4 regions of the Enterobacter cloacae complex sp. 394F7 genome follow, and region 2 is predicted to be linked to each of the others. Evidence: predicted binding sites of a transcription regulator. Region 2 holds the regulator's gene; each other region holds the start of a gene.
What was found. Region 2 encodes PurR, which represses purine synthesis genes. Its sites were predicted from a motif close to CANGCAAACGTTTGCNTG; they were not measured.

Region 1 (7,332 bases), on a different contig from region 2:
TGGCGGTTTTACCAACACCCGGTTCACCAATCAGCACCGGGTTGTTTTTGGTACGGCGCTGTAGAACCTGAATAGTACGGCGAATTTCTTCATCACGGCCGATCACCGGGTCAAGTTTACCCTGCTCAGCACGCTCGGTCAGATCGACCGTAAATTTTTTCAAAGCCTGACGTTGGTCTTCGGCTCCCTGATCGTTCACGCTTTCACCCCCACGCATTTTCTCAATCGCCTGAGTCACATTGGCCGTGGTTGCGCCGGCAGTTTTCAGCAGGTCGGTCAGGGTACCGCGTGATTCAAGCGCCGCCAGAACAAACAGTTCCGACGAAATAAAGTTGTCCCCACGTTTTTGCGCCAGCTTGTCGCAAAGGTTCAGCACCCGCACCAGATCCTGGGACGGCTGAACGTCACCGCCGGTACCTTCTACCTGCGGTAAACGGCTCAGCGCCTGATCGATGGCAGTGCGTAACTGGCCAGCATTAATGCCAGCAGACGTTAATAATGGACGTACCGATCCCCCTTCCTGATTCAGCAAGGCGCTCATTAAATGAAGAGGTTCGATGAATTGGTTGTCGTGCCCCAGTGCAAGGGACTGGGCATCGGCGAGAGCAAGCTGGAATTTATTAGTAAGACGATCCAGACGCATAACTCCTCCCATAACAGGTCAAATTTGCTACTGGAGATTAAATGAGGTCATCCCTCAATTATTCAAGGTTAATGACCTGAATTATGTGAAAAGAAAACAGCACGTGCCGGATCGTCTTGATTCTTTAGGTTATATCAGCCAAATAAAACTTGCCATACGCCCCGTGGTCTTGTCACGGCGATAAGAGAAGAAATCACCCTTTTCGGTGAACGTACAGCGGTCACCGCCGAAGATCTGCGTCACATTGACATTATTCAGACGCTGACGGGCAAGCTGATAAATATCGGCCAGATATTTTTCCCCCACAGGTTCGAAAGCGTTAACGGCTTGCGGATCTTTTGCCATAAACGCTTCACGAACCTCTGGGCCCACCTCGAATGCCTGAGGACCAATTGCCGGGCCAAGCCAGGCAATGATATTTGCAGGATCGTCTTTGAAGCAGGCGACGGTCTCTTCCAGCACGCCTTCACACAGACCACGCCAGCCCGCATGAGCAGCCGCAACCTCGGTACCCGCACGGTTACAAAACAGCACCGGCAGACAATCGGCTGTCATCACCGTGCATACTGTTCCCGGCGTATCGCTGTAGGAGGCATCGGCACGTTTAGACGCGTAGGGTTCTCCCGTCAACTTCAGCACGGCTTTACCGTGAACCTGCTCAAGCCACACCGGTTTAGACGGTAAGTTGCCCGCAGCAAACAGCCGCGAGCGGTTTTCTTCAACGTGTTCCAGGTTGTCGCCGCAGTGTGCGCCAAGGTTCAAAGACGCCCACGCCCCCTGGCTTACCCCGCCAACGCGGGTTGAACTGCAGGCAGCCACACCTTCAGGCAGTGGCCACTCCGGAACAATCAGTTTGGTCATAACCAGTCCACTTGATCTTTGTGTTCTTCAAAATCCGCGCGCATGGCGTCGATAAGCTCCACCATATCCTGCGGGATCGGCGCGTGCCATTCCATTTGAATCCCTGAAATAGGGTGATAAAGGCGCAGCATGGTGGCGTGCAGCGCCTGACGATCAAACTTGCGCAGTACGCTAATGAACTCGTCCGATGCTCCTTTTGGCGGACGCGGACGACCACCGTAAACCTGATCCCCCACCAGCGGATGGGTGATGTGCGCCATATGCACGCGGATCTGGTGGGTACGACCGGTCTCCAGACGCAGGCGCAGACGCGTATGAATGCGGAAATGTTCCATAATGCGATAGTGCGTTACCGCCGGTTTACCCATCGGATGCACCGACATATGAGTACGTTTGGTAGGGTGACGGCTGATCGGCTCATCAACCGTACCGCCAGCAGTCATATGGCCAATAGCCACGGCTTCATATTCGCGGGTGATCTCACGCAGCTGCAGTGATTCCACCAGGCGAGTCTGGGCAGGTACAGTCTTTGCCACCACCATCAGACCGGTGGTGTCTTTATCCAGACGATGCACGATACCGGCACGCGGCACATCAGCAATCGGCGGATAATAATGGAGAAGTGCGTTAAGTACCGTACCGTCAGGATTCCCCGCTCCCGGATGAACAACCAGGTCGCGCGGCTTGTTAATCACCAGAATGTCATCATCTTCATAGACGATATCCAGTGGGATATCCTGTGGCTCGAAGCGGATTTCCTCTTCGATTTCAGCATTGATGGCGACAGCTTCCCCACCTAACACTTTCTCTTTCGGTTTGTCCCAGACTTTACCGTTTACCAGCACGCGCTGGTCAAGAATCCATTCTTTTATGCGTGAACGCGAATAATCAGGGAACAATTCGGCCAAAGCTTGATCTAAGCGTTGACCGAGCTGATTTTCGGAGACTGTTGCGGTGAGTTCTACTCGTTGTGCCATAAACTGCTTCTTCGTTTAACGTTGGGTTTTACGGCTTTGCCGTTTAATATAGTGTGCTATTGTAGCTGGTCTTAATCGGGAGCAGGAACAGAGTTTCTCCCGGACAAACATTTGAGGAAAGTCAAAACGTCATGACGCGCATGAAATATCTGGTGGCAGCGGCCACGTTGAGCCTGGCTTTGGTGGGCTGCTCCGGTTCAAATGAACAGGTCCCTGACAATCCGCCGAATGAAATCTATGCGACTGCACAACAAAAGTTGCAGGACGGTAACTGGAAACAGGCGATAACGCAACTGGAAGCGTTGGATAATCGCTATCCATTTGGTCCGTATTCGCAGCAGGTACAGTTAGATCTCATCTACGCATACTATAAAAATGCCGATCTGCCGCTGGCTCAGGCAACCATCGATCGTTTCATGCGTCTGAACCCGACTCATCCTAACATCGACTATGTAATGTACATGCGCGGTCTGACCAACATGGCGCTGGATGACAGTGCCCTGCAGGGCTTCTTCGGTGTGGATCGCTCCGACCGTGACCCGCAGCATGCGCGTGATGCGTTCAACGACTTTTCCAAACTGGTGCGCGGCTATCCGAACAGCCAGTACGTGACCGACGCCACCAAACGTCTGGTATTCCTGAAAGACCGTCTGGCGAAATACGAATACTCGGTTGCTGAATACTACACCCGCCGTGGCGCATGGGTTGCCGTGGTTAACCGTGTAGAAGGAATGCTGCGTGATTATCCGGATACGCAGGCGACCCGCGACGGCCTGAAGCTGATGGAGAATGCTTACCGCCAGATGCAGATGACCGCACAGGCAGACAAGGTAGCAAAAATCATCGCCGCGAACAGCAGCAACACCTGATAGCGACGTCAAAGCAAAACGGCAGCCCGCGGGCTGCCGTTTTTTTATTCAATTCAGACAAAGCTGAAGCGGTTTAGCTTCAACACATCCTATCAACTATGACCGCAATTTTTGCCTTCGACAAGGTAAATCTCACCTCTTCCTGCCCTGCCTCACAAAAAAGATTCCCTGACAAAAACCGACAAAATAACGTGATCTAAATCACACATTTTGACATTAGGACAGGTATGCTGGAATCACCAAGACGGAAAGACAAGAGGTAAAATTTATGACAATGAACATTACCAGCAAACAAATGGAAATTACCCCGGCAATTCGCCAGCACGTCGCAGACCGTCTCGCCAAACTGGATAAATGGCAAACACACTTGATTAATCCACATATCATCCTGTCTAAGGAGCCGCAGGGTTTCATCGCTGACGCAACTATCAATACTCCAAACGGCCATCTGGTCGCCAGCGCAAAACACGAGGATATGTACACCGCTATTAACGATTTGATCAACAAGCTGGAACGGCAGCTCAATAAAGTGCAGCACAAAGGTGAAGCCCGTCGCGCCACGACCTCGGTGAAAGACGCCAGCTTCGCGGAAGAAGTTGAAGAAGAGTAATCCTTTAAATTGAGTTTACCGCCAACGCGCCTTCGGGCGCGTTTTTTATTGACAGGGTGAAAACAGTACGGGTACTTTAACGTTATCAACCACAGGATGATTTCATGAAACTAACGCCGTTTTTCTTCGCATTCTTTTTTACCTTCCCCTGAACGGGAGGCGTTTCGTCGTGTGATAAAGAATGCGAAGACGAACAACAAGGCCTCCCACACCGGGAGGCCTTTTTTATTGATAACGATAAAACGAGACAGACAACACTATGACACCGGAAAACCCGTTACTGGATCTGCGAGTAAAAATCAGCGCGCTGGATGAAAAATTACTGGCACTTCTGGCTGAACGCCGCGCGCTCGCCATCGAAGTGGGTAAAGCCAAACTGGACTCCCACCGTCCGGTACGTGATATCGACCGCGAACGCGACCTGCTGGAACGTCTGATTCAACTCGGCAAAGCCCATCATCTTGACGCACATTACATCACCCGTTTGTTCCAGCTCATCATCGAAGACTCTGTTCTGACCCAGCAAGCGCTGTTGCAGCAGCATCTGAATAAAACCAACCCGCACTCTGCCCGCATCGCGTTTCTTGGCCCTAAGGGCTCCTACTCCCATCTGGCTGCCCGCCAGTACGCTGCACGTCATTTTGAAGAGTTCATTGAGAGCGGCTGCGCAAAGTTCGCCGATATTTTCAATCAGGTGGAAACCGGCCAGGCGGATTACGCCGTCGTGCCGATTGAGAACACCAGTTCCGGTGCCATCAACGACGTGTACGATCTGCTGCAACACACCAGCCTGTCGCTGGTTGGGGAGCTGACAATCCCTATCGATCACTGCGTGCTGGTCTCTGGCTCAACCGATTTGAGCACCATCGAGACGGTCTACAGCCATCCGCAGCCGTTCCAGCAGTGCAGTCAGTTCCTGAACCGTTATCCGAACTGGAAAATTGAGTACACCGAAAGCACCTCCGCGGCGATGGAAAAAGTCGCCCAGGCAAACTCCCCTACCGTCGCGGCGCTGGGCAGCGAGGCGGGCGGTGCGCTGTATGGTCTCCAGGTTCTGGAACGTAACCTGGCAAACCAGACGCAAAACATTACCCGCTTCATCGTGCTGGCACGCAAAGCCATTAATGTCTCTGATCAGGTGCCCGCCAAAACCACCCTGTTGATGGCAACCGGGCAGCAGGCAGGCGCACTGGTTGAAGCGCTGCTGGTACTGCGTAACCACAATCTGATCATGACCCGACTCGAATCGCGCCCGATTCACGGCAATCCGTGGGAAGAGATGTTCTATCTCGACATTCAGGCCAACCTGGAATCGCCGTCCATGCAGAAAGCCCTGCGTGAACTGAGCGAAATCACCCGTTCAATGAAGGTGCTGGGCTGTTATCCGAGCGAAAACGTGGTACCGGTTGACCCAAGCTAACGTTCGATAAACCGGCTTTTCTTCATCCCTGCCACACTGACCGGCAGGGTGAAGATAGCGCCGGAGAGGGGATATTGCGCCACCTCCTGCGCATCCATATTTTCCCGGGTGGTCGTGATAAACAGCGTTTTCATATCGTCACCGCCAAAGCAGACCATCGTTGGGCAACGGACCGGCATACGGTACTCTTCCAGTTGCTCTCCCTGAGGTGAAAAGCGCGCGATGCGCCAGCCATCAAACAGCGCACTCCAGTAACAGCCTTCCACGTCCATCGCGGCACCGTCAGGTATCCCTTCGCCGTCGTTGAACCGGCGGAATACCTCCCTTTTACCGGGTTCCCCCTGCTCATCCAGTGGGGTACGGTAGATAACGCCGTTTGGCGTATCAGAAGTAAACATCCACCGCTGGTCGGGGCTGAATGCCAGACCATTGTGGCCATGAATGTCGCACTGGATAACTTTTGGCGTCAGATCGTTATCAATGCGCATCAGCAGCGCCCCGTTGTAATCACCCGGTGCCCAGAAGGTCCCGGCGTAGAACTGGCCCCGGTGATCGGTTCCCCCATCATTGAAACGCGCAAGCTGCGGATTCGACGGGTTATCACAGACTTTGCGCTGCAGCAGACCGTGTTTATCGGAAAGCCAGATGCCGCTTCGCATCGCGACGATAAAGCCGCCGCGTTCGCGCAGGGCGAAACACCCCACCTCTTCGTGGAAAGAGAGCACGGTGTGTTCCGCCGTGGGTAAATGATAACGGTGGATCTCACCTTCAAGAATATCCGCCCAGTAGAGCGCATTTTCCTCTGCACTCCACGTCGGGCATTCGGGCAGATGCCCGGTGTAGTTCAACAGCAGCTGCGGTTCGGCCATGACAGTTCCCCAAAATGAAAAAAGCCAGCAATGCTGGCTTTCAGTATATACATCATCGCATTACTGGCGACTGTCATTTGCCTGACGCAACAGCGTGCGGCTCTCGCTCTGGAAACGTTGCGCGTAATCGCCAAACCAGTGTTCGACCTTACGGAAGCTGTCGATAAACGCCTGCTTGTCGCCGTGCTCCAGCAGCGTAATGGCTTCGCCAAAACGCTGGTAGTAACGCTTAATCAGTGCCAGGTTGTTCTCAGACGACATAATAATGTCGGCGTAAAGCTGGGGATCCTGAGCAAACAGACGCCCCACCATCGCCAGCTCCAGACGATAGATAGGCGAAGAGAGTGCCAATAACTGCTCAAGCTGCACATTCTCTTCCGCCAGATGCAGCCCATAGGCAAAGGTCGCAAAGTGGCGCAGCGCCTGGATGAACGCCATATTCTGATCGTGTTCAACCGCGCTAATGCGGTGCAGCCGCGCGCCCCAAACCTGAATCTGTTCCAGGAACCACTGGTAGGCTTCCGGCTGACGACCATCGCAGTAGACCACCACCTGTTTCGCCAGGCTGCCGCTGTCCGGGCCAAACATAGGATGTAGCCCCAGGACCGGCCCCGTGTGCGCAGCCAGCATTGCCTGCAGCGGACCATTTTTCACGGATGCTAAGTCCACCAGGATGCAATCTGCAGGTAGCGGAGGAAGCTTCGCAATGATCTGCTCCGTCACGTGAATCGGCACGCTGACGATGACCATTCCGGCATCTTTCATCAGCTCCGGTGCTTTTGCCCAGTCCTCTTTTTCCAGGATACGCACCTGATAGCCAGACAGGGTCAGCATTTTTTCAAACAGCCGCCCCATCTGACCCGCCCCGCCCACAATAACGACCGGGCGCAGGGACGGGCAAAGGGTTTTGAAGCCTTTATCGTTTTCGCTGGAGTAGGACTCCCGCATCACACGACGCAAAACATCTTCAATCAAATCCGGCGAGACGCCCAGCGCCTGGGCCTCTTTACGACGGGAAGCCAGCATGGAGGCCTCGCGCTCCGGAACGTAAATCGGCAGGCCATATTTGCTTTTGACCTCACC
Region 2 (7,332 bases):
ACCAAAATGGCCGTAAATAAAGATATAGTTCACCGGAATGTTGACCAGTAAACCGATAAAGCCCATGACCATCCCCGGCTTGGTTTTTGCCAGGCCTTCGCACTGGTTACGCGCCACCTGGAAGAAGAGATAACCCGGTACACCCCAGAGCAGGGCGCGCAGATACCCCACGGCTTTGTCTGCCAGAGCCGGGTCGATATTATGCATGGCGCGAATGATATGCCCGGCGTTCCAGAGCACGATCATAATCAGTACGGAGACAAATCCAGCCAGCCAAAAGCCCTGGCGCACCTGATGGGCGATACGTTCACGTCGGCCGGAACCATTCAGCTGGGCGATAACCGGCGTGAGTGCCAGCAGCAGGCCGTGACCGAAGAGAATGGCCGGAAGCCAGATAGAGGTTCCGATTGCCACGGCGGCCATATCGGTGGCGCTGTAGCCACCGGCCATCACCGTATCCACAAATCCCATTGCGGTCTGGGCCACCTGCGCGATGATCACCGGGATAGCCAGTGCCAATAACTGCCGCGCTTCATTCATGTACTTCTGCACGTGAACACCTTTATTTTGTAGTTATATGAGAGACTAAAAAAGCCGCCGTAACTGGCAGCAAGAAGAAAAAGCAGAGGGGGTGCCAGCTATTGTAGCGGGCTTTAGCTATTAATCTAGTGAAAAAATCGCCAGAAAATGCGCTGCTCTGGCAACCTGTATTTCCAACTGTTATTGTGGTGGGATTAAACGGTGTCACCACCGTCCGGAAAATACAGGAGTTGTAAGCATGTTTACTGGTATTGTGCAGGGCACCGCTAAAGTGGTGTCCATTGATGAAAAACCTAATTTCCGTACCCACGTCGTTGAGCTGCCAGAATATATGCTGGATGGCATCGAAACCGGTGCCTCGGTTGCGCATAACGGCTGCTGCCTGACGGTGACCGAAATTCATGGCAACCAGATTAGCTTTGATTTAATGAAAGAAACGCTGCGTATCACCAACCTGGGCGAACTGGTGGTGGGCGATACCGTAAACGTAGAGCGTGCGGCGAAGTTCAGCGATGAAATTGGCGGCCACCTGATGTCGGGCCATATCATGACCACCGCCGAAGTGGCGAAAATTGTCACCTCTGAAAATAACCGTCAAATCTGGTTTAAAGTGCAGGATCCGTCATTAATGAAATACATCCTGTATAAAGGATTTATTGGTATTGATGGGATTAGCCTGACGGTCGGAGAAGTGACGCCGACGCGTTTTTGCGTGCATTTAATTCCGGAAACGCTACAGCGTACGACGCTGGGGGCGAAAAAACTGGGGCAGCGTGTGAATATCGAAATCGATCCGCAAACCCAGGCGGTGGTGGATACCGTCGAGCGTGTGCTGGCGGCGAAAGAGGCGGCCATAATAAAGGCCACCGAAGAAGAATAAAAAAAATAACCCCGGATATCCGGGGTTATTTTTTAGCGCGGCACACGTAAGCCATGTTCAATCCCGCGACTGAAGACCACCTGCCAGAGCTGAATATCACGCGCGCGGAACGCACCTGCGCAGGCATTCAGATAATAGCTGAACATCCGTTTAAATCGTTCAGAATAGTTGTCTGCAATCTCAGGCCACGCTTGCTGGAAACGTTCATGCCACGCCATAAGCGTGGTGTCGTAATCCGCGCCAAAGTTATGCCAGTCTTCCATAATGAAGTGGCTTTCGCTGGCGTTGGCAATCTGGCGAACGGAAGGCAAACAGCCATTCGGAAAGATGTATTTATTGATCCACGGGTCAACGTTATTGTCCGTGCGCTTAGAGCCTATGGTGTGCAGCAGGAAAATGCCGTCGGGTTTTAAATTACGATCCACCACCTCAAAATAGGTGTCGTAATTTTTCGGCCCCACGTGCTCAAACATGCCCACGGAAACAATGCGATCAAACTGCTCGTTGAGGTCGCGGTAATCCTGCAGACGGATATCAACGTCGAGACCCTGGCAGCGCTCCCGGGCCATTTTTTGCTGTTCGGCTGAAATGGTTACGCCGACCACGCTGACGCCGTAGTGCTTCGCCATAAAATACGCCAGACCGCCCCAGCCACAGCCGATATCCAGCACACGCATGCCGGGCTGCAGCTGCAGTTTCTCGCTAATCAGACGCAGTTTATCCTGCTGGGCTTCTTCGAGGGTTGTCGCCTTTTTCCAGTAGGCGCAGGAGTATTGCATGAAGGGATCCAGCATGCGGCTGAACAAATCGTTACCGAGGTCGTAGTGCTCTTTGCCCACGATCCACGCCCGCTTTTTGCTTTGCAGATTGAACAAACGGGCGGAGGCGACGCGCAACGTATCTTTTATATTGCGGGGGAGCTGGTTCTCCAGACCGGCGCGCAACACGCTGGCAAAGAAAATATCCAGCCGCTCGCAATCCCACCAGCCATCCATATAGCTTTCGCCCAGCCCTAACGATCCCTCGCGCAGCACGCGTTTAAAAAAATCGGGATGTTTGACCTGCGGATCGGAGGGTGAAGATCCGTTGATAGTGATGCCTGCACGACCTAACAGTTCACTGACGATCCGGGACCAGTTATCGTCCGGAACGCTGACTTCTTCTATACACGATGAACTCATAGCTTCTCCATCACCTTACTGTGATCAGAACCTTCAAACAGCGTAGACGCTTTTTATGGTTTGTGAGAAATCTCACGGTAAATACCGCGAGGCTAGTATCCGACGTAGAACAGAGGAAGGGAGATATCCCTTGCCGAAATGCCTTCCATGGTAAAACGGGAGCACTCCGGCTCCCGTTAACACTTAATATTTATCGTAATTAATCGAACCAAATTTAGTATAGGCCTAAAATTTGGTGATTCAACAGAAAATTGTTAGCTGGCTAATTAATTGCTTTAAGCATAATTCCCCGCGTAATCAGGCATGTGATGTTTCTCTCTGAACCTCTTCATTCTGCTCACGATGCGCTGATGACTGCATGCGATAGCCTAAGCCTGCCAGCGCAACGGTGACCAGCATCACGCTGGTGGTAGTTAACAGCGGGGTGGCAATCAGCGCTGACACCACCAGGCTTGCCAGGAAGCACAGGCCGAGCTGCAGGGTATTTTGCAGCGCCGCGGCGCGTCCTGTCGCCTGCGGGAAAGGACGTAACGCCTGTGCGACCACGATAGGATAAATGGCACCGTTAGCCACCGCCATCACGCAGAACGGAATCAAAATTTCCGCCAGACCGACGCCTGGAATAAACCCAACGGCCCAGGTCGCGCCCACGCTCAAGGCAAACAGCGCCAGCAGCCAGGGCAGCATCTGCTGGCCTTCCCATTTATGCAGCGCCGCACGGCAGCCGTATCCGCCCAGCAGGAAGGCGATGGTCTGCGGGACATAGCTCAGGCCAATGGCGGCCGGGCTGTACCCCATATCGTGCAGAATAAACGGCGAGCCGGTGAGCCAGGCGAAGAAGCTCGCCGAGCAGGCGGCATAGACCAGGACGTTACCACGATACGCTTTGGCGCTCAGCAGGGAGAGGAACGTGATCGGTTTGGCGTCAGCATGCACCTCTTTTTGATGCGCGGGCTTGAGGGCAAACGCTGGCAGCATCAGTACCAGGGTGATGGCAAACAGCGTGGCAAAAATGGCCTGCCAGTCAAAGTGCGCGAGGATCCAGCTGCCCAGCAGGGGAGCGAGGGCGGGTGACAGGCCAACCAGCGGCATAATGGTGGCGAAAATGCGGTTGGTACGGTTGGCCGGGTAGTAGTCGGTCACGAGAGCCTGCCAGGTTACCGCCGCGGCACAGACGCCGACGGCCTGAACAAAGCGCAGCACCAGCAGCCAGGTCGCATCGCGTACCCATAACATTCCCAGGCAGCCTGCGGCAAAAATGGCCAGGCCCAGTAACAGCACCGGTTTACGCCCGAAGCGATCGGAGAGCGGGCCCCAGAGCAGCTGTGCGATGGCAAAACCGGCGAGGAACAAACTCAGGCTGGCGCTGATGGCCGCGGCTGGCGTTTGCAGATCTTCCTGCATCGCCGCAAACGCGGGCAGGTACATATCGGTGGCCAAAAAGCCCAGCACGCTCAAACCGCCGAGCCAGACTAAAAATCCATTCCTGGGTTGCATTGTTTTATTCTCCTTGAGGAGGCAGGTAGACACTGGCGCAGAGTGTAGGGAGTGCAAAGCGGGTTGTGAAACGCTAATATTTGGCGGTTGCATTCAAATTTTTTGCAGGCAGAAAATGTGGTCAGATTATTCTCTTGAAGTGGTGGATGCTGTCGCGCGTAACGGCAGCTTTAGCGGTGCGGCACAGGAGTTGCACCGCGTCCCTTCGGCTATCAGCTACACGGTGCGGCAGCTTGAAGAGTGGCTGGCGGTTCCGCTGTTCGAACGGCGGCATCGCGATGTGGAATTAACGCCTGCTGGCGCGTGGTTTTTGAAAGAAGGGCGTTCTGTTATCAAAAAAATGCAGATCACTCGCGAACAGTGCCAGCAGATCGCCAACGGCTGGCGCGGACATCTTTCCATCGCCGTGGACAATATCGTTAAGCCGGAGCGTACCCGGCAGATGATCGTGGATTTCTATCGCCATTTTTCAGACGTTGAACTTCGTGTCTCGCAGGAGGTATTCAACGGGGTCTGGGACGCGCTGGCGGACGGCAGGGCAGAGATGGCGATTGGCGCAACCCAGGCGATCCCCGTCGGGGGGCGCTATGCGTTTCGCGATATGGGCATGTTGAGCTGGAAATGCGTCGTGGCACACGATCATCCGCTGGCTGCCCTGGAGGGACCGCTGAGTGACGACACGCTGCGCAACTGGCCGTCGCTGGTGCTGGAGGATACCTCGCGCTCGTTGCCAAAACGTATTACCTGGCTTCTTGATAACCAGCGGCGGGTGGTAGCGCCGGACTGGGAATCCTCCGCGACCTGCCTCAGCGCCGGGCTGTGCGTCGCGATGGTTCCCGTCCATTTCGCTAAGCCGAGAATCGATACCGGTGAATGGGTCGAGCTGACGCTGGAGAATCCGTTCCCGGATGCGGCCTGCTGCCTGACGTGGCAACAAAATGATGTGTCGCCCGCCATGGCATGGCTACTGGATTATCTGGGAGACAGCGAAACGCTTAACCGGGAATGGCTACGGGAGCCAGCTTAGCTGGCTCCACACGAGATTAACGACGGTAGTCGCGGAATGGACCATCCGCAACGGAACGGCGCTCGATAAGGCGCGGGTGAACTTCAATGGACTGCGACTCTTCACGTTTGTTGACGATCCTGTCCATCAGCATATTGAAGGCCGTTTCACCGAGGGAGTCCTTCGGCTGGTGGATGGTGGTCAGCGCAGGCGTGAAGAAGCGCGCGTTGCGCACGTTGTCATAGCCGATCACGGAAATATCCTGCGGCACGCGCAGGCCCAGCTCATCGGCTGCACACAGGGCCCCCATCGCCATGATGTCCCCGCCGCAGAACACCGCCGTTGGACGATGCGGCTGAGAAACGATCTGCTGCATGGCGCGGTAGCCAGACTCCGGCTCAAAGTCGCCCTGCACGATCCAGTTTTCCGGCACGGTGATCAGCGCTTCTTCCATCGCCTTCATAAACCCGGCCAGACGGCCAGCACCGGTGTTGCGCTCAAGCGGCCCCGGGATCACGCCTATTTCACGGTGACCGCGTTCAATCAGATAGCGACCCGCCATATAACCGCCTTCGAAGGCGTTATCGATGACGGAGTCGGTAAAGTCGGCGCGCGCTTCGCCCCAGTCCATCACCACCATTGGGATATGACGATACTCTTCCAGCATGGAAAGGACAGATTCCGGGTATTCGGAACACATCACCAGAAGGCCATCCACGCGTTTTTGCGCCATCATCGACAGATAGGCGCGCTGTTTTTCAATATTGTTCCACGCGTTGCCGAGGATAAGGGTATAGCCTTTCTGGAAGCAGTTTTTCTCAACCGCTTCGATGATTTCGGCAAAATAGGCCGCTTCACTGCTGGTCGCCAGCAAACCAATGGATTTGGTGTGATTAACTTTAAGGCTACGCGCAACGGCACTCGGCGAGTAGTGCAGCTCTTTGATTGCCGCCCAGACGGCGTTGCGCGTCTCTTCCGCCACGAAGCGGGTTTTGTTAATTACATGTGATACGGTTGTAGTGGAAACGTTTGCGCGTTTTGCTACGTCTTTAATTGTTGCCATTAAATGTCACTCCAGACCATATCCTAAACTCCTGAAAACCTTGAAGGTAAACGTTTGCCTTCTCTCACCCTTATCACGCAATTTTGAATTGCGGCACGCCAGGAAAACGACACGGGACGTCAGGAGGGGGTCAATGGCCGGTACGCTAATAAATTTAGCGTGGAATTTTGTCCTATCTTGATGAAAAGGGGAAGAGCTAAAGTGGTTATCCGTTTAAATCCTGGAAGATTTTTGACGTAAATTGTGTAAAAATGAGCAAGCTCACTTTTCGTGGGGGGATTAAAAGGAGAAAAATTGATGAGTTCCGATCTGAAGTTTTCGCTGTTCACCACCGTTATTGTGCTGGCGCTGATTGTTGCTGCAGGTCTGACGGCTGCACTGCACTGATTTACGCGGAGGGGGCGTTCGCTCTCTCCCGCTCGTCCTGATTGTTACATCTCCGGCAAAAATCTTTTGCCAATTTGTTAACTTCTCATTTTTTGTGATTGATGTCATGCTTTCGGCTTCTTTGTTCTGTGTCACCACATGACACGGCATCCGGAGTTGACGCATGAAAATCAATTTTCCCCTGCTGGCCCTGGCGATTGGCGCTTTTGGGATTGGCACCACTGAATTTTCCCCTATGGGACTCTTACCGGTTATCGCCCGCGGTGTGGACGTCTCTATCCCTGCAGCCGGGATGTTAATCAGCGCCTATGCCATTGGTGTGATGGTAGGGGCACCGCTGATGACGCTGTTGCTTTCCCACCGAGCGCGCCGCAATGCGCTGATTTTCCTGATGGCTATCTTTACCCTTGGCAACGTGCTCTCCGCCATTTCGCCGGATTACACCACGCTGATGCTGTCACGCATTCTGACAAGCCTTAACCACGGCGCTTTCTTTGGGCTGGGGTCGGTGGTGGCGGCAAGCGTGGTGCCCAAACACAAGCAGGCGAGTGCCGTGGCAACCATGTTTATGGGCCTGACCATCGCCAACATTGGCGGCGTTCCTGCGGCCACCTGGCTGGGTGAGGTCATTGGCTGGCGTATGTCGTTCCTCGCAACCGCCGTACTGGGCGTTGTCGCGATGGTGGCGTTGTTCTTCTCTCTGCCGAAAGGCAGCGCTGGTGAGCGTCCTGAGGTACGTAAAGAGCTGTCGGTACTGATGCGTCCGCAGGTGCTCTCG
Region 3 (7,332 bases), on a different contig from region 2:
CTGGATGCGCGCATGCAAGAGATGGGGCTCAATCCGGCGGATTACAGCTGGTATCGCGATCTGCGCCGTTACGGTACTGTGCCACACTCAGGCTTTGGTCTGGGCTTCGAACGTCTGATCGCCTACGTCACAGGTGTTCAGAACGTACGTGACGTTATTCCGTTCCCACGTACGCCGCGTAATGCCAGCTTCTAAGTAACCAAAATCATAATGGCCAGCATTTGCTGGCCATTATTTTATTCTGCTCTGTCAATTTTCGTCAGCGTAAAGTAAGCACCTTTCAACTTTGACCCCGTCACAACCACTAGTTGTTACGTTTTGTTTCCACGAAATATCTACGAACAAAAAATAAACCCTATTCTTATTGCGATTATTTAATCCTCAAGCAATAGCACAAATTTCAACCAAAATCACAGCCATCCAGAAGTCCCTTTTGGGTCATAAGAAAAAATGAGTCGTTGAAGGTGCGCGTATACGAATTGCCTTTATCTAAATTAATTATAAGGAATTCATATATATAGTAATCTGCCTGCCGTTTAATTCGCCAGGTCTTTCTGAAATTTGAGGTGGTTCACAAAGTTCCGAAAAATACACATTTAGTTACATATAATTTCTTTTTGTTACTCAATCTTGAAAACTGTAGCACTTTCAGGCTAGCGAAACGCTTCTATGAATGGAAAGATGCCTGACAGATACATAAAGACACCAAACTCTCATCAATAGTTCCGGAAATATTTATTGACGGAATTTATTGGCGGCAGTGGCGAGTGTCATAAAAAAACCAATGAGGGTAATAAATAATGATGAAGCGCAATATTCTGGCAGTGGTAGTCCCTGCCCTGCTGGTAGCCGGTGCAGCTAACGCTGCAGAAATCTATAACAAAGACGGCAACAAACTGGATCTGTACGGGAAAGCAGTTGGCCTGCATTACTTCTCTGATAATGACGGCAACGATGGCGACAAAACTTATGCTCGTCTGGGCTTCAAAGGCGAAACCAAAATCAACGACCAGATGACCGGCTATGGTCAGTGGGAATATAACTTCCAGGGTAACAACTCTGAAGGCGCTGATGCTCAGTCAGGTAACAAAACCCGTCTGGCATTCGCAGGCCTGAAATTCGGTGACGCAGGTTCCTTCGACTACGGTCGTAACTATGGCCTGGTTTATGATGCAATCGGTATCACCGATATGCTGCCTGAGTTCGGTGGTGACACCGGCGTGAGCGATAACTTCTTCTCTGGTCGTACCGGTGGTCTGGCGACTTACCGTAACAGCGGCTTCTTCGGCCTGGTTGATGGTCTGAACTTTGGCGTTCAGTACCTGGGCAAAAATGAGCGTACCGATGCGTTGCGTTCCAACGGTGACGGCTGGGCAACCTCTCTGAGCTATGATTTCGATGGCTTCGGTATCGTCGGTGCTTACGGCGCGGCTGACCGCACCAATGCCCAGCAGAATCTGCAATGGGGTAAAGGCGATAAAGCTGAGCAGTGGGCAACCGGTCTGAAATATGACGCGAACAACATCTACCTGGCAGCACTGTACGGTGAGATGCGTAACGCGGCTCGTCTGGACAATGGTTTCGCTAACAAAACTCAGGACTTCTCTGTTGTAGCTCAGTATCAGTTCGACTTCGGTCTGCGTCCATCCATCGCTTACTACAAATCTAAAGCGAAAGACGTAGAAGGCATCGGTGACGAAGACTACATCAACTACATCGACATCGGCGCGACTTACTACTTCAACAAAAACATGTCCACCTATGTTGACTACCAGATCAACCAGTTGAAAGACGACAACAAGCTGGGCATCAACAACGATGATACCGTTGCTGTAGGTCTGGTTTACCAGTTCTAATCAGTACACCACTTTGTTATATGCTTAATGAACAGGGCTTCGGCCCTGTTTTTTTATGCCTGACAGAAAATAATGGCGACTTTTGAAAAGCCGCACGCTTTTCGTCGCAAACGGTTGGCATTTTGTAAATCTACCGTTAACCTGATAGCGGATTTCACTTCTGTAATCACAATGGAACTTCGTCATGTTTGAGAACATTACCGCCGCTCCTGCCGACCCTATTCTGGGCCTGGCCGATCTGTTTCGTGCCGACGACCGCCCTGGCAAAATCAACCTGGGTATTGGTGTATATAAAGATGAAACCGGCAAAACCCCAGTACTGACCAGCGTAAAAAAAGCTGAGCAGTATCTGCTGGAAAATGAAACCACCAAGAATTACCTCGGTATTGATGGTATCCCTGAGTTTGGTCGTTGCACGCAGGAGCTGCTGTTCGGTAAAGGTAGTACAATTGTGAGCGACAAACGCGCGCGCACAGCACAAACGCCTGGCGGTACCGGCGCACTGCGCGTGGCGGCGGATTTCCTTGCAAAAAATACCGCTGTTAAGCGCGTATGGGTAAGCAACCCAAGCTGGCCGAACCATAAGAGCGTCTTTAACTCTGCGGGTCTGGAAGTGCGCGAATATGCCTACTACGACGCCGCAAACCATGCTCTGGACTTCGACGGTCTGCTGGCGAGCCTGAGTGAAGCCCAGGCGGGCGACGTGGTACTGTTCCACGGCTGCTGCCACAACCCAACCGGCATTGATCCGACGCTTGAACAGTGGGAACAGCTGGCAAAACTGTCAGTCGATAAAGGCTGGCTGCCGCTGTTTGACTTCGCTTACCAGGGCTTCGCCCGTGGTCTGGAAGAAGACGCTGAAGGTCTGCGCGCTTTCGCAGCCGTCCATCAGGAGCTGATCGTTGCTAGCTCCTACTCCAAGAACTTTGGCCTGTACAATGAGCGTGTTGGTGCCTGTACGCTGGTCGCAGCAAACGAAGAGACTGCCGATCGTGCGTTCAGCCAGATGAAATCAGTTATCCGCGCTAACTACTCTAACCCACCAGCACACGGTGCTTCTGTCGTTGCCACCATCCTGAGCAACGATGCGCTCCGCGCGATTTGGGAACAAGAGCTCAACGATATGCGTCAGCGTATTCAGCGCATGCGCCTGCTGTTTGTGAACACCCTGGCAGAGAAAGGTGCAGACCGTGATTTCAGCTTTATTACTAAGCAGAACGGTATGTTCTCTTTCAGTGGCCTGACCAAAGAACAGGTTCTGCGTCTGCGTGAAGAGTTTGGCGTGTACGCCGTGGCCTCTGGCCGCGTGAACGTTGCAGGTATGACCCCTGACAACATGGCGCCACTGTGCGAAGCAATCGTCGCCGTACTGTAATGTAATTAGCGCCCACAAAAAAGCCTGCACGATGCAGGCTTTTTTTATTATCCGGATTTACCAGACAGGCATTTCATCCTGAAGGAAGAGGTTATGCACCCGCTCGTAGCCCAGCGTCGACATCGGGCCGTGTCCAGGGATAAACGTCACGTCATCGCCCAGCGGCAATAACTTCTGTTTAATAGACTGGATCAGCTGTCCGTGGTCGCCACGCGGGAAATCGCTGCGCCCTACGCCACCTTTGAAAATCACATCGCCGGAAATCAGCAGACGGGACTGGTCATCAAAGAAGACAATATGGCCTGGCGTATGCCCAGGACAATGCAACACCTGTAAAGTCACATTCCCTACGTTCACACGCTCTCCTTCGTTTAACCAGCGATCGGGCGTCAATGGCTGACACTCATCGAGGCCAAACATGCGGCTTTGGGCTGGCAAACCCTGCAGCCAGAACTCATCTTCTTTTTCCGGACCGATCACCGGCACTCCATAGTGCTGTGCCAGCTCCGCCGCTGCGCCAACATGGTCAAGGTGACCATGCGTCAGTAAAATCTGCATCAGCGTCACACCGCTTTCTGCAACTTCCTGTTTGATCTTCTCAGCGTCACCGCCGGGATCGACAAGCGCGGCCAGTTTGGTTTGCTCACACCAGATCAATGAACAATTCTGGGAGAACGCCGTAACCGGAATAATACGATAGTTCATACTGCTCCTGTGTTTCGTTATTACCAGTGCCGAACTGGACCGGTATCAATATGCACAAAGTTACTACTTGGGTAATATCCTACACCACCTGCGCGCATAGATAACGCAGCTTTGCGAATATTGGCTAACGAAACGCCTTCAATATGGAAATCCATTGCCTGTCCCCTGGTGTGATAGCTTTTTTTCGCTACCCCACGGCTGCGGGCGCGCAATTCATTATTGGTATCAATGGAACGATAACCGGAAATGAGTTGCACCGGCTTGCTGGTACCCAGCAGGCCCTGAAGGCGGAACAACTGGTCAAATAATCCTGGGTCGATGGCTTTTACTTTATTCGCGCGGAAATCACGGAAAAAATGGTTAAGTCTTGCTAATTCATCCTGAATATAGCCTCTGCCATCGAAGAATTCCGCTTTTAGCGACTCACCAGTATGCAGATTGTTGAGCGTTAAAATACGCGGACGAGGTGTCGAGAGGGTGGCAAATGCTGGCGTCGGCAGGATGGCCGCTGCGCCGAGCGCAACGCCACCTAACGCCAGCAGTTTGCGGCGATTAGCGTCAAATTTGTCCATGATAATCAGGTCTACAGGTCAAAGAAATCGTAATATGCTTAGCGCACGAAGGGCACCTTAACTGGCAAAGCCAACGACGTCAAGGCACCCAACCCCAGCAAACACGCGGCTTCCAGCCATATCGCCACGTATTTGCCCTAACTTACGACAACCTATTTTCCCGAACTGCTTCATTTACCTGATTAATTGTTCAGCTTTTGGCAAAATTTGTGCGCCGGATCGCGCCGTGAGATCATAATTGTAAATATCTGTACGATACTGGGTACGTCCATCTTCACCAACAAACGCCGTCAGATAGTAAAGATTGACCGGTATATTGTGTCGAATGTTAACGTAACGGGTGTCCCCCTGCTTGAGGGCATCGGAGATCCGCGTGTCGTTCCAGCCCGCATCCTGCAACAGCATATTCGCCAGTTCCGATGCCTTATTCACACGAACGCAGCCTGAGCTGAGCGCGCGGGCATCTTTCTGGAACAGGTTATGGTTCGGCGTATCATGCAGATAGATAGCGTCCGAACTTGGCATGTTGAATTTATAGCGCCCCAGCGAGTTATGCGCACCCGGTGCCTGCTGGAAACGGAATGGCAGGTTCGACGGCGTAATCGTTGACCAGTCAACCATCCACGGATCGATCGTCTCTTTGCTGTTCCAGCCGCGGATCACCGTATAGTTATGACGCTCCAGATAGCCAGGATCGTTCCAGACCTTAGGCAGAATATCCTTGCGCGCCAGCGTCGGCGGCACGTTCCACGGCGGGTTTACCACTACGTTATTCAGGGCGCTGCTCATCATCGGCGTTTTACGGTCAGGACGTCCGACAATCACACGCGACGCCAGCACCTCGCTACCGTTCTGATAATAAACCAGCGAATACGCTGGTATATTCACCATAATCCCGGTCGACAGTGTTCCCGGCAGCAGACGTAAACGCTGGATATTCAGCGCCAGCACCCCAGCACGCTGGGCAGGCGAGACGTTCAGCCAGTCGCGGGTGGACGGACCGATCACCCCGTCTGCGCCCAGCCCCTGCGCGGCCTGGAACTGCTTAACCGCCGCGACCAGTTCGCGATCGTAGGCGGCGGGTTTGTTGCTCTGTGCAACGGCCTTTTTCTCTTTTACCGGGGCCGACGGGCTGACGACCGCGCTTTGCGTATCGTCGCCGGGCAGCGCAATCTTAGGACCGCTTTCGAGAATGCCGGAGCGTTTCATAATTTCGCGGATCGCCGGGACATCGCTGCTCCACTGTCCCGGACGAAGCGTGGTTGTGCCACGCACCTGAGGCCACGGGCGGGAATCCGCAACCAGCTCAAGCAGCGACTGATGCATGGTGGCATACTGCGGATGGGCCGGTGCCAGGCTTGCGATAAAGCGCGGCAGGTCACCGTTATCCAGCGCCAGTTGCCATTGGTTAATGACCGACAGCGCCGGCGTCGCCAGCTTGTACGGTTTTTGACTGTATAACCAGCGGTTGCCATTGACCGGAATGCCCGCCACAAACTGGAGGTAGCCCATCATGGCATCAGACAGCACCACATCACGCGCCTGACCGGTAACGGCTGGATCGGTGAGGAGCTCAACCCAGGTGGTGAATTGCGGCTGAAAACCAGCAATGGCGACTTCCGCCAGCTGCTGCTGGAAAGCCCGCACGGCGTCCCGGTTTTCCCACATCGGCTTCATATCACGCGCGGCATAAAGCAGCGTAAGCTGGTTGATGTAGGCAGGCGTGTATCCTGCAGGAAGCCCGGTAAGAAGCTGCTGGCGGAGCGCGCCGGTGTCGATACCTTCGGGTAGCGGTCTGATACCCGCTAAAATGGCCGTCGCCGGAGATTGATCCAGCGGTTGTGACAGCGACGTCGGCTGCGCACCCATCGTCGCGGAACTGTCTGACGGTACAACTTCAGGCTCATCGGCCTGAGCGCTTAACAGTGGAGCAAACATCACCGCCAGACACAAACTCAACGCTGACAGCTGATGACCACGATTTTTCTTTAGCAACATCCCTTGCCCCCTGTTTTCTCACGACATGCCCATCACACTGGGGCTTTTATTCATTATAGGAAGGCACAAACGCAGTTGCCTTACCTTATGTAAAGAAGTTTAAAGATAACGCAGCCGTAAGCATAAGTTAAGCGTAAAAAAAAGCGGCGCTAATGCGCCGCGCTTTGTAACAACACGCCTCAGGAGGCGTCTGCCGTGCCCGGTAAGGACTCCGGCGGCTGCGGAGCAAAGCCGCGCAGGCCTACAACGTGAACGTGCTCGCTGTTCTGGAACACTTTACGCACCAGTTTATAGGTTGTGCCTTTTTCCGGACTAATATTTTCCGGTGCCGCAATAATGAGCTGCATATCCAGACGTTCGCAGAGCTCAAACAGCGTGGCGATGGAGCGGGCATCCAGACGCGCTGCCTCATCAAGGAACAGCAGACGGCATGGGGAAATATCTTTGCCGCGCAGACGACGCGCTTCATCTTCCCAGCTCTGCACCACCATCACCAGAATCGACATCCCGGTACCGATAGCTTCACCGGTCGACAGTGCCCCGGATTCCGCACGCAGCCAGCCGTCTGAACCACGGTTAACCTCAACTTCCATCTCCAGGTAGTTACGGTAATCCAGCAGCTCTTCACCGATGGTTTGCGGCGTACGTTGCCCCATATCAATCTGCGGATTCAGACGCTGATACAGCTTCGCCAGCGCTTCGGAGAAGGTCAGACGGTTGCTGTTAAACAGATCCTGATGCTGTTCATGCTGCTCAGAGAGCACATCCAGCAGCGTAGAGTGCGCTTCACGGACGTTTACATTCAGACGTACGCTGTTCACCTGAC
Region 4 (7,332 bases), on a different contig from region 2:
TTGATACGTTTGATATCGCCAATCTGGGTCGCGGCGATGTTGGTCAGTGCTTCACCGACGGCCAGACGAGCAGAGGCCGCGAAGTCCAGCAGCGCTACCGGGGTACGTTCGCCCAGCGCCATCGCTTCACCGTAGTAGCTGTCGAGACTCGCGGTGGTCACGGCGCAGTTCGCCACCGGGATCTGCCATGGCCCCACCATCTGATCGCGCGAGACCATACCGGTCACGGTACGGTCGCCGATGGTGACCAGGAAGGTTTTCTCCGCCACCGCAGGCAGGTGCAACACGCGATTCACCGCGTCTGCTACGGTAATACCCTGACGATCCAGCGCGTTGCCCGCCGCTTTGCGGGTCTGCACGTCGCGGGTCATCTTCGGCGTTTTGCCGAGCAGCACGTCCAGCGGCAGATCGATTGGCTGGTTGTCGAAATGGGTATCGCTCAGGGTCAGGTGTTTCTCTTCGGTCGCTTCACCGATTACCGCGTACGGCGCGCGCTCGCGGCGGCACAGCTCGTCAAACAGCGGCAGCTGATCGGCTGCGACGGCCAGCACATAACGCTCCTGAGATTCGTTACACCAGATCTCCAGCGGGCTCATGCCCGGCTCATCGCTCAGAATGTCGCGCAGGTTGAAACGGCCACCGCGACCACCGTCACTCACCAGCTCCGGCATGGCGTTGGACAGGCCGCCCGCGCCAACGTCGTGAATAAAGAGGATTGGGTTTGCATCACCCAGCTGCCAGCAGCGGTCGATCACTTCCTGGCAACGACGTTCCATTTCCGGGTTGTCACGCTGAACGGAGGCAAAGTCGAGATCGGCGTCAGACTGACCGGATGTCATTGAAGAGGCCGCACCACCGCCCAGACCGATGTTCATCGCCGGTCCACCGAGGACGATCAGCTTCGCACCGACGACGATCTCACCTTTCTGCACGTGATCGGCGCGAATGTTGCCGATCCCGCCCGCCAGCATGATCGGTTTGTGGTAGCCGCGCAGCTCTTCGCCGTTGTGGCTGTCCACTTTCTCTTCATAGGTACGGAAGTAACCGTTCAGTGCCGGACGACCAAATTCGTTGTTGAATGCCGCGCCGCCCAGTGGACCTTCGGTCATGATGTCCAGCGCGGTCACGATGCGCTCTGGCTTGCCGAAATCTTCTTCCCACGGCTGTTCAAAGCCCGGGATACGCAGGTTGGAAACAGAGAAACCGACCAGGCCCGCTTTTGGTTTCGCACCACGGCCCGTCGCCCCTTCGTCACGGATTTCACCGCCGGAACCGGTTGCCGCACCCGGCCACGGAGAGATCGCCGTTGGGTGGTTGTGAGTTTCCACTTTCATCAGGATATGCGCCGGCTCCTGATGGAAGTCATAGCGCCCCGCTTCGCGATCGGCGAAGAAGCGGCCCACCTCGGAACCTTCCATCACCGCGGCGTTGTCTTTATAGGCAGACAGCACGTGGTCAGGGGTTTTCTCCATGGTGTTTTTGATCATTTTGAACAGCGACTTCGGCTGCTGTTCGCCGTCAATAATCCAGTCGGCGTTGAAAATCTTGTGGCGGCAGTGCTCAGAGTTAGCCTGCGCGAACATATAGAGTTCGATGTCGTTCGGGTTGCGGTTCAGCTTAACGAACGCATCCTGCAGGTAGTCAATCTCATCTTCTGCCAGTGCCAGGCCGAGACGCAGGTTAGCGTCAATCAGCGCCTGACGGCCCTGCCCCAGCAAATCCACGCTCTGTACTGGCGCAGGCTGATGGTGGGAGAAAAGTTTCTGCGCATCATCCAGAGAAGCAAATACGCTCTCCATCATGCGGTCATGCAGCTCTGCGGCCACCGCCTGCCACTGGGCGTCGCTCAGGGTGGAGGCTTCAACGTAATACGCCACGCCGCGTTCCAGACGGTTAATCTGGTTCAGACCACAGTTGTGAGCGATGTCAGTCGCTTTGGAAGACCAGGGGGAGATGGTGCCTGGACGAGGCGTCGCAAGGATCAGTTTACCGGTTGGGGTATGGCTGCTCAGACTTGGGCCATACTTGAGCAGGCGTTCCAGCTGTACGCGCTCCTCTGCATTCAGGGGGGCATTCAGGTCAGCAAAATGGACATACTCAGCGTAAATATTGCTTACCGGAAGGTCGGCTGCCTGAAAACGTGCCAGCAGTTTGTTAATACGGAAGGCAGACAGTGCAGGCGAACCACGCAGAATTTCCATCATAAGTCTCTCGTCTTCGAAGCGCCGGGGCGCTTACAGTGTGCGCAAGGGGGGAAAACGGGCGTCATTATAGAGAATCCTGAGCGTCGACGAAACCGTTTGCGTCGAAATAAAATCGACGGCGTCGTTTAACAATAGATGTGACCTCTCTCTCTAATTTGTTGCCAAGTGGCGTAACTTTACGCAAAATGCCGCTCAATCAATGGCAAACCTTATTTTTAACATGGCTACAGCATACTAAGGCAACCGGCGTCGCAGAGAATTAACTAATTGAAAAAATTAAAGATTAATTATCTGCTCATCGGCATTGTAACGTTGCTGTTGGCAGTGGCCCTCTGGCCTTCCATCCCCTGGTTCGGCAAAGCCGAAAACCGTATCGCCGCCATTCAGGAGCGGGGGGAGTTGCGTGTCAGCACGCTTAACTCTCCGCTGATTTACAGCGACATCAACGGCAAAACCATCGGTCTGGATTATGAGCTGGCTCAGCAGTTTGCCGATTACCTCGGCGTGAAGCTCAAAATCACCGTGCGCCAGAACATCAGCCAGCTGTTTGATGACCTGGATAACAACGATGCCGATATCCTCGCCGCCGGGCTGGTGTACAACAGCGAGCGCAGCAAGAATTACCAGCCGGGCCCGACCTATTACTCCGTTTCACAGCAGCTGGTCTATCGCGTCGGTAGCCTGCGCCCGCGTACGCTGGCCTCGATCAACGCTCAACAGCTGACGATTGCCCCGGGCCATGTGGTGATTGACGATCTGCGTGAGCTGAAGGAGAAGAAATACCCTGACCTGAGCTGGACCGTTGACCCTAAACTCGGCACAACGGAGCTGCTGGGCCAGGTCAAAGATCAGAAATTGCCTTACACCATCGCCGACTCCGTGGCGATCAGTCTGTTCCAGCGCGTGCATCCTGAAATCGCCGTGGCGCTGGACGTGACGGACGAACAGCCCGTGACCTGGTTTACTCATCTTGATGACGATCAGACCCTCTCTGCGGCCATGCTCGATTTTTATAACACCATTAATGAAGACGGTACCCTGGCACGCCTGGAAGAGAAGTACCTCGGCCATGGTGATGACTTTGACTACGTTGACACCCGCAGCTTCCTGCGCGCGGTAGACAGCGTCCTGCCTGACCTGCAGCCTCTGTTCGAAAAATATGCGCAGGAGATTGACTGGAAACTGCTGGCGGCTATCTCGTATCAGGAGTCCCACTGGGACACCCAGGCCACCTCCCCCACCGGCGTGCGCGGCCTGATGATGCTGACTAAAAATACCGCGCAGAGCCTCGGGCTGACCGACCGTACCGATGCGGAACAGAGCATCAGCGGCGGCGCGCGCTACCTGCAGGATATGATGGCCAAAGTGCCCGAGACAGTGCCGGAAGAGGAGCGTATCTGGTTCGCGCTGGCCGCCTACAACATGGGCTATGCCCACATGCTCGACGCCCGGGCTCTGACGGCAAAAACAAAAGGCAACCCCGACAGCTGGTCTGACGTAAAACAGCGTCTCCCGCTCCTGAGCCAGAAGCCGTGGTACAACAAGCTCACCTACGGCTATGCGCGCGGACATGAGGCTTATGCCTACGTGGAAAATATTCGTAAATATCAGATTAGCCTGGTGGGATATCTGCTGGAGAAGGAAAAAGAGGCGACAGAGGCGAAACAGCTGGCGCAAAGCTATCCGGTTGTGGCACCGGACGAAATTAATCGCCCGACGACTTCAATTCTGCCTTTTGTTGCTTTTTCTGCTGACGGCGCATTCGAAAGAAATCACTTAATAGCCCCGAACACTCTGGTGCAAGCACCCCACCGATAGTCTTCACCTGATGGTTCATTCCCGGGTGTCCAAGCACGTCCATCAGCGAGCCCGCAGCACCGGTTTTTTCATCCCGCGCGCCAAAGACCAGCGTACCGATACGACTGTGCACCATCGCGCCGGAACACATGACGCATGGCTCAAGCGTGACATACAGCGTGGTGTCGAGCAGACGGTAGTTTTGCAGTACCAGCCCACCCTGACGAAGCGCCATGATTTCTGCGTGAGCGGTAGGATCGTGGCGACCAATCGGGCGGTTCCACCCTTCTCCAATCACCTGGTTGTTATGGACAAGCACCGCACCCACGGGCACTTCTCCCTCGTCCCAGGCGCGCCGGGCAAGGGTGAGCGCATGGCGCATCCAGTATTCGTGTGAGAATTCAGGGTTGGACAACGGTTGATACTCCAGTCGAAAAGCGGGCGGCATTATACACACCCGCTATGGATAAAACTATTCGAGTTGCTGAAGTTCACCCGCAGGCGTGACGCGCCAGCGGTGCTGGCAAAAATAGAGCAGCGGGTTGTCCTGCTTACTGTCACTGTAACCGCTATACAGGCGCAGCGGCGTGCCAATGCGCATCTCCAGCTGGGCCACCTTTTCATGCCCCAGACAGCGCATGCTCAATACCCACCCGCCGTAACCACGAGAGATCTGCGTGGCGATCAGGTTCACTCTCGGCAACCACGGCGTATCAAAATAGACCTGCTCTACCAGCGACTGCGGCGAGCCGGTAATCAACCAGATATCGGCGTCGTTCGCATCGAGGTAGCTGGTCAGCCGTGCCTGCACAACCGGAAACGCCGTCACATGATCGCGAAACCAGTGCGCAAAGTCTTGCTCAAGCTGTTTGAGCCGGGCTTCACTGTGGCCGAAGGTACAGCCCCAGAGCAGCAGGCTCATTGGCCAGCGCGCTGCCCGGCCTTTCACCAGCAGCGCAAGGCCAATCAGGGGTAACAAAGGTAAGACGAGCAGTGCGTTCAGGGGCTGACGCCGCAGCAGGTAGCGCATAAACGTACCGAACATATCCTGCTGATGTAGCGTTCCATCCAGGTCGAAAAAGACAACACGACGCTCGTGATTAGCCAAACCTTACTCCTCTGGGTCGTTGAATCCTGCCAGCCAGGTAAACAGGAACCCGGCGATCACCGCTACCAGATAGCCTAACAGATAGAGCATGACTTTTCCGGTCACGATGGTGAGCGCCAGCGGTAAACCTGAGAGTCCAAAGGTGATAACAGTGGCAACTTTCCAGTAGCTGATTAGCGCCCCGCCCACCGCCCCGCCCAGACAGGCCGCGAGAAAAGGCTTACCGAGCGGCAGCGTGACACCAAAAATCAGCGGCTCGCCAATGCCCAGCAATCCAACCGGTAGCGCCCCTTTAATCACTTTTTTCAGGCGCGCGTTACGGGTTTTCATCAGCACGGCAATCGCCGCACCAACCTGACCTACCCCCGCCATCGACAGAATGGGCAGCAGCGCGTTATAACCATGAGCCTGCACCAGCTCCACGTGGATCGGCACCAGCCCCTGATGCAGGCCGGTCAGCACCAGCGGCAGGAAGGTCCCTGACAGCACAGCGCCCACTAATAACCCGCCGCGATCGATAGCCAGAGAAGCGCCGTGGGCAATCACCTCAGAGATCCAGCCGCCCAGCGGCTGCAGGGCCACAATCGCCACACAGCCGGTGATAAGCGTGGTCAGCAGCGGATTGAGGATCAGCTCAATGGAACCGGGCAGAGCGGCGCGCAGCTTTTTCTCAATCCAGCACATCAGGATGACCACCAGCAGCACCGCAATCACCCCGCCGCGCCCGGGCTGGAGAGCCTCGCCAAACAGGGTTATCTGCGCAAGCTGCGGGCTGGAGAGAATACCGGCCATCACCCCGCCCATCGCCATTGAGCCGCCAAACACTTTGGCGGTGTTAACCCCAACCAGAATGTTCATGATGGCGAAGACAGCGCTACCAAAGATCCCCAGAATACCGAGCAGGTTCGGATAGTGCGTGGCAAAATCGCCGACAATATCCGGCCGCTTGAGGATATTGATGATCCCGGTGATCAACCCGGAGGCAATAAACGCCGGAATAAGTGGAATAAAGACGTTTGCCAGCTGTCGCAGCGCATCGCTCATGGGGGCTTTGTATTTGGCCTTCGCCTGCGCTTTGGTGCGCTCGGCATCGTCAACCGGCGCGGCCGCCCCTCCGCCCATCAATGCGCGCATGGCATCAACGACCTGCGCCGCTTTTCCCGGCCCGACGATCAGCTGATGCTGCTGCCCCTGCTTAACGTATCCGCTGACGCCAGGAAGCTGCTTAAGATGCGCGATATCAAGCTGGTCGTCGTCATGCACCTCGACGCGCACACGCGTCATGCAGTTTTCCAGACGCTGAATGTTCTTCTCTCCGCCGATCCCCTGCAAAATATGGCTGGCGAGCGCTGCTGTTTTTTCCATACACGCCTCTGTGTTAGTTTTCTAATGCCGCCCGTAAGAATCCATTATGCTCGGCAAGCCTGGCTCGCGCGGCGGCGGCATCCAGCCCGCTCAGGATCATCAGAATGGCCGGTTTCACATCGTGATCGGTTTGTTGGAGTACGGCTTCCGCCTCTTCGCGGCTCGCACCGGTCGCTTCCATTACCATGCGACAGGCCCGATCCACCAGCTTGACGTTGGTGGCCTGCATATCCACCATCAGGTTCTGGTACACCTTGCCGAACTTCACCATCGCGCCGGTGGAGATCATATTGAGCACCAGTTTTTGCGCGGTCCCGGATTTAAGGCGCGTGGAGCCGGTGAGCGCTTCGGGCCCGACAACCGGCGAAATAGCGATGTGGGCCACCTGCGCAATGGGCGAGCCTGGATTACAGGAGATAGCCACGGTAGTGCAGCCCGTCTGATTGGCATATTCCAGGCCACCAATGACGTAAGGTGTGCGCCCGGAAGCGGCCAGTCCGACCACCAGGTCGTTTGCGTTGAGGTTAAGCCCTTTCAGGTCATCTTCACCGAGCTGTTTGTTGTCTTCCGCCCCTTCTACCGCCTTCAGCAGCGCGCCAGGCCCACCGGCAATGAGACCGACCACCAGCCCGTGCGGAACGCCGAACGTAGGCGGACATTCAGAGGCATCCAGCACGCCGAGTCGTCCGCTGGTTCCGGCGCCCATATAAATAATGCGGCCCCCCGCCATGAGCGCCTGTGCCGCAGCATCGACGGCCTTCGCCACCTCTGGTAATGTCTCTTTCACTGCCAGTGCGACCAGCGTATCCTGTTGATTAAAACGGTTAACCAGCTCCAGGGTGGAGAGAGCATCCAGAT

Region 1: the regulator PurR is predicted to act here: its motif matches at 3,504-3,521, upstream of raiA (ribosome-associated translation inhibitor RaiA).
Region 3: the regulator PurR is predicted to act here: its motif matches at 1,960-1,977, upstream of AC2FAK_RS13120 (amino acid aminotransferase).
Region 4: the regulator PurR is predicted to act here: its motif matches at 2,290-2,307, upstream of purL (phosphoribosylformylglycinamidine synthase).

What each region holds. Positions count from the first base shown of each region.
Region 1 covers NZ_JBXWCS010000010.1:2,389-9,720, forward strand. The annotation lists gene clpB (ATP-dependent chaperone ClpB) at 1-643, opposite strand, end outside; gene yfiH (purine nucleoside phosphorylase YfiH) at 773-1,504, opposite strand; gene rluD (23S rRNA pseudouridine(1911/1915/1917) synthase RluD) at 1,501-2,481, opposite strand; gene bamD (outer membrane protein assembly factor BamD) at 2,613-3,350, shown strand; gene raiA (ribosome-associated translation inhibitor RaiA) at 3,619-3,960, shown strand; Phe leader region at 4,064-4,189, shown strand; gene pheL (pheA operon leader peptide PheL) at 4,065-4,112, shown strand; gene pheA (bifunctional chorismate mutase/prephenate dehydratase) at 4,220-5,380, shown strand; gene AC2FAK_RS15400 (SMP-30/gluconolactonase/LRE family protein) at 5,377-6,249, opposite strand; gene tyrA (bifunctional chorismate mutase/prephenate dehydrogenase) at 6,310-7,332, opposite strand, start outside.
Region 2 covers NZ_JBXWCS010000004.1:158,116-165,447, forward strand. The annotation lists gene mdtK (MdtK family multidrug efflux MATE transporter) at 1-552, opposite strand, end outside; gene AC2FAK_RS07730 (riboflavin synthase) at 779-1,420, shown strand; gene cfa (cyclopropane fatty acyl phospholipid synthase) at 1,453-2,601, opposite strand; gene punC (purine nucleoside transporter PunC) at 2,899-4,098, opposite strand; gene punR (DNA-binding transcriptional activator PunR) at 4,214-5,125, shown strand; gene purR (HTH-type transcriptional repressor PurR) at 5,142-6,167, opposite strand; gene cydH (cytochrome bd-I oxidase subunit CydH) at 6,465-6,554, shown strand; gene AC2FAK_RS07760 (MFS transporter) at 6,718-7,332, shown strand, end outside.
Region 3 covers NZ_JBXWCS010000008.1:49,495-56,826, reverse strand. The annotation lists gene asnS (asparagine--tRNA ligase) at 1-195, shown strand, start outside; gene ompF (porin OmpF) at 801-1,856, shown strand; gene AC2FAK_RS13120 (amino acid aminotransferase) at 2,041-3,231, shown strand; gene AC2FAK_RS13115 (MBL fold metallo-hydrolase) at 3,289-3,936, opposite strand; gene mepK (peptidoglycan L,D-endopeptidase MepK) at 3,957-4,508, opposite strand; gene ldtD (L,D-transpeptidase) at 4,683-6,506, opposite strand; gene mukB (chromosome partition protein MukB) at 6,686-7,332, opposite strand, start outside.
Region 4 covers NZ_JBXWCS010000012.1:15,056-22,387, reverse strand. The annotation lists gene purL (phosphoribosylformylglycinamidine synthase) at 1-2,204, opposite strand, end outside; gene mltF (membrane-bound lytic murein transglycosylase MltF) at 2,472-4,022, shown strand; gene tadA (tRNA adenosine(34) deaminase TadA) at 3,910-4,449, opposite strand; gene yfhb (phosphatidylglycerophosphatase C) at 4,474-5,109, opposite strand; gene AC2FAK_RS17360 (PTS transporter subunit EIIC) at 5,113-6,474, opposite strand; gene murQ (N-acetylmuramic acid 6-phosphate etherase) at 6,488-7,332, opposite strand, start outside.